One region of the Clostridium neuense genome, then DNA from elsewhere that is predicted to be linked to it. Evidence: riboswitches for the same ligand, from Rfam matches in the RefSeq annotation. Region 1 holds a riboswitch; the other holds the start of a gene.
What was found. Region 1 has a riboswitch for ZMP and ZTP ahead of ACJDT4_RS19800 (phosphoribosylaminoimidazolecarboxamide formyltransferase). Riboswitches for the same ligand answer to the same signal wherever they lie in the genome.

Region 2: it holds a riboswitch for ZMP and ZTP, as region 1 does, so the genes downstream of both, pflB (formate C-acetyltransferase) here and ACJDT4_RS19800 (phosphoribosylaminoimidazolecarboxamide formyltransferase) in region 1, are expected to answer to the same signal.

The regions. Positions count from the first base shown of each region.
Region 1 covers NZ_JBJIAA010000019.1:70,743-77,147, reverse strand. Annotated here, with positions in the region: gene ACJDT4_RS19810 (hypothetical protein) at 56-535, opposite strand; gene ACJDT4_RS19805 (hypothetical protein) at 555-956, opposite strand; gene ACJDT4_RS19800 (phosphoribosylaminoimidazolecarboxamide formyltransferase) at 1,150-2,325, opposite strand; ZMP/ZTP riboswitch at 2,387-2,469, opposite strand; gene ACJDT4_RS19795 (asparaginase) at 2,597-3,595, shown strand; gene add (adenosine deaminase) at 4,021-5,040, shown strand; gene ACJDT4_RS19785 (HAD family hydrolase) at 5,160-5,786, shown strand; gene ACJDT4_RS19780 (hypothetical protein) at 5,936-6,379, opposite strand.
Region 2 covers NZ_JBJIAA010000016.1:8,792-15,196, forward strand. Annotated here, with positions in the region: gene ACJDT4_RS17655 (phosphoenolpyruvate carboxykinase) at 1-1,530, shown strand, start outside; gene ACJDT4_RS17660 (DUF378 domain-containing protein) at 1,650-1,859, opposite strand; gene ACJDT4_RS17665 (Lrp/AsnC ligand binding domain-containing protein) at 1,944-2,408, opposite strand; gene ACJDT4_RS17670 (ribonuclease H-like domain-containing protein) at 2,607-3,404, shown strand; ZMP/ZTP riboswitch at 3,464-3,544, shown strand; gene pflB (formate C-acetyltransferase) at 3,764-5,995, shown strand; gene pflA (pyruvate formate-lyase-activating protein) at 6,012-6,405, shown strand, end outside.

The sequences.
Region 1 (6,405 bases):
AGTACATTAATAAATAGTACTAGCAATCAGATTTCTAAATTATAGTATATAAATGTTACCAGTCACTGCCAACTGCATTATGAACGAATGCAACTATTCTATCTATTGGCAAATCAACAATTGAGCCAAGAGTATTAGGACAGCAGGAAGCAACTTGACCTACTTCCCCTTTACCTTCTTCGCCATAATTCATTGCTATATTTGCTACATCTTCATTACATTCTTTGCTTTCCTTTACTTCCTTAATTTCCTTACCTTCGAAGCCTTTTCTTTTCTTCTTCTTGCCACCATCTTCATAGCAATCGTCTTTTTCAGAATCACCATAAACATTATCTATATAAGGATTGCAGCAGCTTCCAAGGGCACAGCCTGGTGCAGGCCCTATTTGAGTTATAAGTCTTACAAAATTTCCACTAACTTTTACAAGCACTCCAGTAAAACCAAGTCCTGATTGCCCACCACTTGCAGTGTATATTGTAACTGTTTGCCCTAAATGACGCTCTATATCATTTACAATACTAAAGTCATCTGACATTTCCTCACCCTCTTATCATTTATATCCCAGATCCAATAGCATTGTGAACAAATGATGCTATTCTATTTAAAGGTATATCTACTATTGAACCAAGAGAATTAAAGTTACAATCAATTCTTCCATAATTTCCGCATCTTCCATAGCCGTTGCCATATTCGCCTTTACCATACTCACCTTTACCATATTCACCACCGTAATAGTTTCTACCGCCTTTATAACCATAGCCTCCTCCACAGCAGCTTCCAAGTGCACAGCCTGGTGCAGGTCCTATTTGAGTTATAAGTCTTACAAAACTATTATTTATAGCAACAAGCACGCCAGTAAAGCCAAATCCTGATTCTCCACCACTAGTAGTGTAAATAGTTACTGTTTGCCCTATAAATCTAGGTAATTCATCTAAAAAGTTACATTCATCATACATCTTAAGCAACTCCCTTTATCAATTTAATTTTTAATAGTTCCTACACCAACATATTATGTAGTTTTTAGTATGTGTGTTACATAATATGTGCATTACATATAACAAAAAAAGTTGTCACACTAAAAAATTATTCAAACATAATTATTAGTGTGACAGCTTTGCAAACTTCAATATTTATATATTAAACTAAATTTTAATGATGGAATAATCTTAGTTTAGAAAATGCCATCACCATATCATACTCATTGCAGGCATCTATTACAACATCATCTCTTATAGAGCCTCCAGGTTGTACAATATATTTTACTCCACTTTTATAAGCCCTATCTATATTATCTCTAAAAGGGAAAAATGCATCAGAACCTAAAGATACTCCTTTAAGACCTGAAAGCCACTTTAATTTTTCTTCTTTAGAAAGTCTCTCTGGAACAATTTCAAGTACATCTCCCCAATTTACTGTTTCTGCCTCTGTTGTATCATCTCTTAAATATTGATCAATAAAATTATCTTTTTCTGGTCTTGAAACTCCAGCTTTAAACTTCAAATTTAAAACTGCTGGGTGCTGTCTTAAGTACCATATATCCGCTTTTGATGCTGCAAGTCTTGTACAATGAACTCTTGACTGCTGTCCTGCACCAACTCCAATTGCCTGACCATCGATAGCAAAGCAAACTGAATTTGATTGAGTATATTTTAACGTAATCATAGAAATTAAAAGATCACGTTTTGCTTCTTCGGGTAAATTCTTATTGTTAGTAACTATATCTTTAAGAAGTTCATCAGTTATTTCAGCTTTATTTTTCTTTTGCTCAAAAGTTATTCCGTATATTTCTCTTTTTTCTATATCATCTGGTTCATAGTCATTATCTATTTTAATTATGCAGTAATTGCCTTTCTTTTTACTCTTTAATATTTCTAAGGCTTCAGCTTCATATCCTGGTGCAATTATTCCGTCTGAAACAGATCTCTTTAAAATTTTTGCAGTCCCGACATCTACTGTATCACTTATAGCTACAAAATCTCCATAAGAAGACATTCTATCTGCTCCTCTGGCTCTTGCATAGGCTGCTGCTACTGGTGATAAATCTATATCGCAAACATCATATGCTTTTTTAAGAGCATCACTTAAAGGAACTCCAACTGCTGCTCCTGCTGGACTTACATGCTTAAAGGAAGCTGCTGCTGCAATACCTGTTGCTTTCTTTAATTCTTTAACAAGCTGCCAAGAATTTAAAGCATCCATAAAATTAATATATCCCGGTCTACCATTTAAAACTTCAAAAGGTAACTTTCCATTACTAACGTAAATTTTTGCTGGTTTTTGATGTGGGTTACAACCATACTTAAGAATAATTTCAGAGTTTTCCATAACAATTCCTCCTAAAAATATATAATTTAACGCAAAAAAAGCTGGGCAAACATATGATATTACTGTTTACCCAGGCGGTCGATATAATTACAAATCATGCTCCCTATGGTAAATTCCATTTTTCCGCCAGTTACATGATTTAGATATTCAATTACTCAAATTATATAATATATAAATTATTTAGTCAAACATTGTTTTTATTGTGCTAAAATAATATAATGAAACTACTTTATATTAAAAACTCTACTCTGATAATATGGGAGGATTTATAATGAAAAAAGCAGCAGTCGTTTTTAATGGTGGAACAATTTCTATGAAGATAGATCCCAAAATACACGCAGCAGTACCAAGTCTATCAGGAGAGGAAATAATGTCAATGGTTACTGGAATAGAAGAATATGCCAATATCGAATCCTATAATTTTTCAAATGTTCCAAGTCCCCATATGACACCAGAAGATATGCTAAGTTTATCCCTATACGTAAAGGATTTACTCAAGAGAAATGACATTTCCGGAGTAGTAGTAACTCATGGAACAGATTCTTTAGAAGAAACTGCATACCTTCTTGATTTAACCATAAATTCAGAAAAGCCAATAGTAGTAACGGGCTCAATGAAATCAAGCTCAGAGCTTGGTTATGATGGTCCTTCTAATCTATCTGCTTCTATATGCACAGCAGTATCTGAGGAGGCAAAAAACTTTGGTGTTCTTGTTTGTCTAAACAGTGAACTAAACTGTGCAAATGAAGTTGTAAAGGCAAATTCAATGAGTTTAGATGCTTTTAGAACTCCAGGCTTTGGTCCTATAGGTATTGTTGATAACAATGAAATTTTTTTCTATAGAAACCGCGTAGAAAGACAATACATTGATACCAATAAAATAGAATCTAGGGTTGATCTTATAAAATGTGCCTCAGGAATGGACTCAAGTTTCATAGATTTTAGCGTAAATAGAGGTGCGAAAGGAATTGTTATTGAGGCAATGGGGAGAGGCAATATTCCTCCTCTCATGGTAGATGGCATTAAAAGAGCACTTTCAAAGGATGTTGCTGTTATTTTAGTATCAAGATGCTTTGAAGGAAGAGCATTGGACACCTATGGATATCACGGTGGTGGAAAAGAGCTCAAAAATATGGGAGTTATCTTTGGAGATACTTTATCCGGTCAAAAAGCTAGAATAAAGCTTATGCTTGCTCTTGGGAAAACCAATGATCTAAAATACATTAAAAATATATTTGAAGAAGGTCACTATAAAAATGATGCGAAGTAACAATGCTTCGTTGCGTTAAAAAAATTCTATAAATCTAAGACTCAAGAATCATAAAATTCTAAGATATTTCAATAACTCGCTATTGCTCAAACAAATTGAAATGTCTAAGTATTTTACGATTTTTGAGCCAAGATTTATTAGAGTTTTTTTAAATCGTTCCTTCAGCATTGTTACTTCGCTCCCACCGTAGGTACAAGGAAAAAATTCCTCCGTTCCTACGGAATTTTAGGTGTAAACTTGTGCTGGCCATTATATTAAAGCCTTATACCAAAATGGCATCAGCAATAAGTTTTTGATTTTCTGTAGTGAAATGGAAGAAAATCATTGTAAACTGTGAACTAATTTACTTCGCATTCTTTATATATTATAAATTAAACACATGTATACAAAAATTCATTGACTATATTACAAAGGGGGTAATTATTTTGGATTTGAGAGAAAAAATAAAAAACATTCCAAAAACTGAGCTTCACTGTCATATTGATGGAAGTTTAAGGCCTAGCACTATAATCGAGCTTTTGAGAAAAAATAATCTTCCTTTACCTGTTTCAAATTCAAGTAACATTGAAGATAATTTTAAAATAAGCGGAAATTGCGGTTCTTTAAAGGAATATCTAAATAAATTTGATTTTCCTATTAAAGTCATGCAAAAAAAAGAGGATCTTTATAGAGTAACCTTTGAACTATTAGAAGATGCAAAAAAAGATGGGATAAGATATATTGAATTAAGATTTGCTCCCTATTTTCATACGGCTGAAGGGCTAAAGGTAGAAGAAGTTGTTGAGGCTGTTCTCTCTGCCATGAAAGATGCTGAAAGTAAGCTTAATATATATTCTGGTCTTATTTTATGCGCTATGAGACATGAACCAGTTTCAAAATCTATTGCTGTAATTAACCTGGCTCGAAAGTATACTGATAGCGGCGTTGTCGCAGTAGATCTAGCAGGAAACGAAAGTGATTTTCCACCAGAACTCCATAAAGCTGCCTTTGACCTAGCATACGAGGCTGACATTAATATAACCATACATGCTGGCGAAACTGGAATTTGTAAAAACATAATGAAATCCATAAATATACTTCACGCCTCCAGGATAGGTCACGGCATATTTGCCTACAAAGATAAAAGCACTTTACATTATCTTATAAAAAATCACGTTCCTCTGGAGATGTGTCCTAAAAGTAACTTAGATACAAAAGCTGTAGGCTCCTATAAAGAGCATCCAATTAAAACTTATTTTGAAGATGGATTAAGAGTAACTTTAAATACAGACAATAGGACCGTTTCAAATTTGAATCTTGTTGATGAATATATGAATCTTGTAAATATATTAGGATTTACAGAAGCCCAAATTCTTCAAGTTATGCGAAATGGCTTTTTATCAGCCTTTTGCAGCGAGGATTTAAAAAATAAACTTTTAAATGAATTTGAAAAAAGTATAATATAGTAAAACTACTGTAAAGCTTCAACTATTTATGTTCTAAAACGTCAACCTTCAATGGAGCATGGTTCATATATAGTTTGCAGCTTAGCTGGTTTTACTATAATTTAAGAAAGGATTAGTTTATGAGAGTTGATAGTATAATTTTTGATCTAGATGGTACACTTTGGGATTCAATTGAAGGAATTTGTGGAACTTGGAAGGAAGTTCTATCAAATTATCCTGATATAAAAAGGGTGATAACTCCTAAGGACATGGAAGGATGTATGGGACTTCAAATAGCTGATATAGGTAAAAAGCTATTCCCAGATTTGCCAGAGGCTATGCAGATGGAACTCATGGAAAAATGTTGCGAAACAGAGCAAATTTATCTTGGTGAACATGGTGGGAAATTATATCCAAAGCTAGAAGAAACACTCGAAAAGTTATATCAAAATTACAAGCTATTTATAGTAAGTAACTGCCATGATGGATATATACAGTGCTTTTTTAAGGCTCATAAATTAAATAAATATTTTTCTGATATTGAGTGTTCTGGTGTAACTGGATTATCAAAAGGCGAAAACAACAAACTCATCATTAAAAGAAATAACTTAAAAAATCCTGTTTATGTAGGTGATACTATAACAGATGCTGAATCGGCAAAGGTTGCTAAAATTCCATTTGTATATGCAAGATATGGCTTTGGACAGGTTGAAAAATATGATTATGTAATTGATAGTTTTGAGGAAATTTTAAGACTAAATTTATAAAATAAGATTAAATTTATAAAAGTTGAAAATTAACCTTCACTAAAAATTAATATTTAACACTAAATATTATACAAAAAAGGCATATACTTATAATATCGAATTATGCCTTTTGGCTTTACCTTTTTGTAATATCATTTTATAAATACTACTTATTCAATTGTCTTTATAAAATCCGGATCTGCCTTTGAAAGATTTATGTCCTCCACATGTTTTGCAACATTGAAATTTGGGCTTCTCATTGAGCCACCAAGAGCTTTTATTTCCCCCTCAATTTTTTCTTTGTTTTTAGAATCCGTATCTATTATAATTTTATAATTTACATCTGCTATTTCTTCAAAACCTCCCATACCGCTTACCATTGGGCTAGCTGCCAGCATAGGTGATTTATCCCTTTCCCCATCTGGTGCACCTGCGTTAAGAACTAAATCGGAGTTAGTTGGGCTAGATAAAAGCTCACCATTGCTGCCTTCTGTATTCCTCTTTAGCTGAAAATGATCATTTATATCCACATAAGCATTAATGCCTTGATTTTTTAATTTTTGCACAACTTCATTTGCATTTTTTATCCCTTTAAAAAAAGCTTCAATCTTCATGTTTTCCTCCTAAAAAATTTTATTTA
Region 2 (6,405 bases), on a different contig from region 1:
AAGGTAGTGGAAATTTACAAGTTGTTATTGGTGTTTGCAAGAGAAGAAGTTATAAAAATCAATCCTAGATATGAAAATCTGCTAGAAAATCCAGATTCGCTTATAAAAATTACAGAAGATATATATGGATTTTGGAGAAGGCTAGAAAGGTATACTATAGTTCATAATAGCAAACTTAATGATGGTTTAGAAAATGTAAGTTTTGTTGATTCAAATACACAGTTTTCACAGCTTATACTTAATACTTATAGAAAAATAGAAGAAAATATTCAGGGGGAAAAGCCTAAGGTTTATAGACAGCTTCCAGCAGGAGCAAATGCAGGACTTATTGTTAATAGTATAAAGTGGAAGTATCCAGAAGGATATGAATGTTTAAATGGAGTTCCCGTGATTGATTCCGTATTTATAGACCCACCTTTTATATCTTATCCTAAGAAGATAAAAAGAGATGGAACTTTTTCTGAGGTATTTGAGAATCCATTAAATTGTAGAATAAATAGAGATCACTGGTTTTGTTTTCCTATAAAGGTTGGTGAACTTCTTGCTTTTGTATATTTTCATAGAGACTTTATGGCTCATGGAATTACACTATGCAATTTGTTTGAAATAGCCAAAGAGAACGAATATACTAATTCAAAACCTAATATAATTTTTGTATTTGGTGCAAAAGATAATAGTGAAACGACGAGAACAATATTTTATGATGATAAGAAAAATGATATAATGCTTGGTTATATAAATTACAGTGAAGATATAGATTATTTTGGATATATGAAAAAGATGACCCTTACACTGCATAATTTAATTATGATAAAAAGAGGGTATTTACCAATTCATGGGGCTATGGTGAATATAATTACAAAGGACGGAAAGACAGTAAATGCAGTAATAATGGGGGATAGTGGAGCTGGAAAATCGGAAAGCCTTGAAGCATTTAGAGAACTTGGAGAAAAATATATAAGTGATATGACTGTAATATTTGATGATATGGGTGTAATTAAATTAAATGAAAATAGTAAACCAAAGGGATATGGTACAGAAATAGGTGCATTTGTAAGACTAGATGATCTTGATCCAGGATATGCTTTCAGAGAGATAGATAGAAGTATATTTATGAATCCCGATAAAACTAATGCTAGACTTGTGATACCGGTTGCCACTTATAATGATATAACAAGAGGATATCCAGTAGATATATTTTTGTATGCTAATAATTATGAAGCTGGTGGAGATGAATTAGAATTTTTTAAATCAGTAGATGAAGCCATTGAGGTGTTTAAGAGTGGAGCGAGAATGGCTAAAGGAACAACAACAGAAAAAGGACTTGTAAAGACATTTTTTGCAAATCCATTTGGACCAACTCAAAAGCAAAGTGAAACTGAAAAGTTAATAGATGTATATTTTAATAAGCTTTTTGAAACTGGTGTTAAAGTTGGACAAATAAGAACGCGTCTTGGAATAAAAGGGCAAGAAAAAACTGGACCTAAAAAGGCAGCTATTCGACTTTTGGATATAGTTAAAACATTGTAATATAAAAAAGGTTGATTTAAATCAACCTTTTTTTATGAAACATAATAAATAATTTACTATAAAAACCATTACATATAAAACATATAGAAAAATTATTGTATGAGTTTTAAAGTGTACATTTATTTTTCTACTCTTACTTCTCTATCTCTTCCTAAGAATGATATAGCATATAATCCAGCTATTCCAACAATGGCATATATTACTCTACTAACTGAGGACATAGTACCAAATAATGCTGCAACTAAATCAAAATTAAAGAAGCCTATTAATCCCCAATTTACAGACCCTATTATAACTAAAAGCAGTGCAATTATGTCTAAAGTCTTCATGTTATACATCTCCTTTAAATAGTTTTTACAGCATTATTATGCGCAAATTTTAATATATTATGTTTATGTTCAAAATAAATATTTTTATATTTCTATGTTTCTGTCTATTGGTTGAGAAAGCGATATGAATGTATTGGTCCTCTGAATACCTTCTATCATTTGTATTTTATTGATTAAAAGATCTTGAAGGTCGGAAATACTTTTACATATTACTTTGGCAAAAATTGAAAAATCACCTGTTATGTAATAAAGTTCAACTATCTCTTTAATTTCTTTCATAGAATCAAGTACATTTGTATAAGTTGCAGCTTTATCAAGGTATATGCCTATAAAACAACAAACATCATAGCCAAGTTTTGGGTTGTTCAATATAAGCTTAGTACCCTTTATTATGCCCATTTCCTCCATCTTTTTCATTCTTACGTGTATTGTACCACCACTTACATGACATTGTCTTGCTATTTCAAGATAAGGTGTTCTTGAGTCTTTAACTAAAATATCTAATATTTGTAAATCCAAATCATCTAATCCATTAACTTGCAAATTCATTTAAATCACTCCTATACATTAAGTAGACATTAATATTATATCAAACTTAGCACCCATATATCAAACTTAATGCTTATATATCAAAAATTTTATTTAATAATTTAATTAAATAAGGCACATTATTTGTATTCGTAGTATTTTATTATAAATTTAGTTGGTGTATAATAAAAATCTGTAGATTATTAGGGGGAGTAAAATATGTATATAACTGAAACTGAACGTAAAATAAATATCTCTCCTCAGATAGTATTGCACTATAACATGTTTAATATAGCATATTTTGATATAGAAACAACTGGATTTGATAAAGAGAAGGATAATGTAATCTTAATCTCTTTAGGCTATTATGTCAAAGATAGTATTTTTAAGGTAAAGCAATATTTTGGGGAAAGTTTAGAAGATGAAAAAAATATATTAAAAAATTTTTTCAAAGATTTAAAGAAATTTAAAGTGTGGTGTTCATATAATGGAAAAGCATTTGATGAGCCTTTTATAAGATATAGGATGGATAAGTATAAAACCTATTTTGATTTACCGAATGAACATATTGATTTATATAGAATGATAAAACCATACAAACAGCAGCTTAAGCTAGAAAGATGTAATTTGAAATCGGTGGAAAAGTACGCAGGTATAATTAGAAAAGACACAATTGATGGTGGAATGTGTGTTGAACTTTATAAAAAATATCTCCAGAATAAGGATGGAAAATTGAGAAAAAAAATTATGCTGCATAATTTTGAGGATGTTTTAAATCTTCCTAGTATATTTCAAATAGTTTGGAAAATTCAAAATGAAAGTAGCTTTATAAGAGAAGATCATATTACAGACAAACAGTTAAGCTATTTAAAGTATTTGTTATCTAAAAATGATATAGTTCTAGATATTGAACTAGAAAAAATAGCTAGAAAAAGTGCTTCAAAAGTTATATCCGCTTTATTAGGTGGAGAAACAGAAGTTAATGAACTTAAAAAGATTATAGATAAATACTGCTAAATTTTAATATTGACATGCAGTTTTAAATATGATATTTTATTATCATAAGATTCAAATATAATGAGTCATATAACCGGCGGAAGTGGAGTAACCACAGGGAGTATGATTTATGTAGGAAGCCGACCGCCTGGGCAAAATTAGCCTAGGCGGTTTTTTGACTCTTTTGAATCTATAAAATGGTAAAAATACAAATAAACAGTGCACTATTTTAAAAACATATTATGTTAAAAATAATTATGAGAAAATTTCGACAATTGTATTTTTAAGTGTATTGACATTAAAGTATAAGGATTATATTGTAAAAAGGTAAATGAAAGTGAGTATTAGTTATCAAAATAATAAATAAAGGATGGTATAATATGAGAAAAGAATGGACAGATTTTAAAACAGGAACTTGGAATGAGATTATTGATGTTAGAAATTTTATACAAAAGAATTACACTCCATATGAAGGAGATGAGAGTTTTTTAGAAAAACCAACTAAGAAGACAAAGGCAGTATGGAATAAGTGTGAAGCTTTAATTTTAGAAGAGATTAAAAAAGGTGGGGTACTAAAAACTGATCCTAAGACAATTTCAGGTATAAATAGTTTTAAACCTGGTTACGTTGATAAGGATAATGAAGTTATTGTGGGACTTCAAACTGATGAACCATTAAAAAGAATGGTAAATCCATTTGGTGGAATAAGAATGGCAAAGCAGGCATTAGAAGCTTATGGATCTCAAATTGATGAAGATGTATATGAAATATTTACAAAATACAGAAGAACTCATAATGAAGGCGTTTTTGATGCTTATACCGAAGAAATGAGAACTGCAAGACATGTAGGATTACTTACTGGACTTCCTGATGCTTATGGAAGAGGAAGAATAATAGGAGATTTTAGAAGAGTAGCATTATATGGAATTGATTATTTAATAGAACAAAAGAAAATTGACTTATCTGATTCAAAAGGTGATATGACAGAGGAACTAATAAGAAGAAGAGAAGAAATTTCAATGCAAATTAAGGCGCTTAAAGAAATGAAGGCTATGGCTCAAAGCTATGGTATAGATATTTCAAAACCTGCGTCTAATGCAAAAGAAGCTGTTCAATTTACTTATATGGGATATTTAGCTGGGATAAAGGAAAATAATGGTGCAGCAATGTCACTTGGAAGAGTATCTACCTTCCTTGACATATATATTGAAAGAGATTTAAAAAATGGGGTTATGACAGAAAAAGAGGCACAAGAGCTTATAGATCAATTTATAATAAAATTAAGATTAGAAAGACATTTAAGAACTCCTGAATACAATGAATTATTTGCTGGAGATCCTAACTGGGTTACAGAATCTATAGGAGGAATGGGCATAAATGGAGAGACCTTAGTAACTAAAAATTCATTTAGATTTCTTCATACTTTGACAAACTTGGGACCAGCACCAGAACCAAATATGACAGTTTTATGGTCAGAAAAGCTTCCAGAGACATTTAAGAAATACTGCACTAAAATGTCAATAGATACTGATGCACTTCAATATGAAAATGACGATGTAATGAGACCTATTTATGGAGACGATTATGGAATAGCATGCTGTGTATCTGCAATGCAAATAGGAAAACAAATGCAGTTCTTTGGTGCTAGATGCAACATTGCTAAATCTCTTCTTTATGGAATAAATGGTGGAATAGATGAGAAAAAGTTTGAGAAAGTAGTTCCGGGTATTGAAAAGATAAATGATGAAGTTTTAGATTATGAAAAAGTTAAAGAAAATTATTTTAAAGTTTTAGAATATGTAGCTAAGCTTTATGTAAATACTCTTAATACTATACATTATATGCATGATAAATATGCATATGAAGCTGGACTTATGGCTCTTCATGATACTGATGTTCATAGATTTTTAGCATGTGGTATAGCAGGTCTCTCTGTTGCAGCAGATTCTTTAAGTGCTATAAAATATGCAAAGGTTAAGCCTATAAGAAATGAAAATGGAATAGCAGTTGATTTTGAAATAGACGGAGATTTTCCTATGTATGGAAATGATGATGACAGAGTTGATGATATAGCAGTAGAAATCGTAAATAAATTTATAAAAGAACTTAGAAAAACTAAGGCATATAGAAATGCAGAGCACACATTATCAGCATTAACTATAACTTCAAATGTAATGTATGGTAAGAAGACAGGTTCTACACCAGATGGAAGAAAAGCTGGAGAGCCTTTAGCACCAGGAGCAAACCCAATGCATGGAAGAGATAAAAATGGAGCACTTGCATCATTAAACAGTGTTGCTAAAGTACCATATAGAAGTGTATGTCAGGATGGAGTATCAAATACGTTCTCAATTATTCCAGATGCTCTTGGAAAAGATAAGGATTCTAGAATAAATAATTTAAAAGCACTTTTAGATGGATATTTTGTTCAAGGTGCACATCACTTAAATGTAAATGTAATGAATAGGGAAACACTTCTTGATGCTATGGAGAACCCAGACAAGTATCCTACACTTACAATAAGAGTTTCAGGATATGCAGTTCATTTTGTAAAACTTACTAGGGAGCAGCAGCTTGAAGTTGTAAATAGGACTTTCCACGAAAGAGTGTAAGAAAGGTGATTATTATATGGGTAAAATTCATTCGATAGAGACAATGGGGCTTGTTGATGGTCCGGGAATAAGAGTTGTTGTATTTTTCCAAGGTTGCAGACTTAGATGTGCATTTTGTCATAATCCTGATACATGGGATTTTAATGGAGGAACTATGGAGTTAAGCCCTGATGAGCTTTTAGATAAAGTAAAAAGATTTAAGACTTATTTTAAAGCATCAGGTGGAGGGGTTACCTGCTCTGGAGGAGAACCTCTTATGCAGCCAGAGTTTTTATTAGAATTTTTTAAACTTTGCAAGGAAAATGGAATAAATACAACACTTGATACAGCTGGATTTGGAAAAGGAAATTATAAGGAAATATTAAATTATACAGATACAGTAATTCTAGATATAAAGCATGTAGATAAGA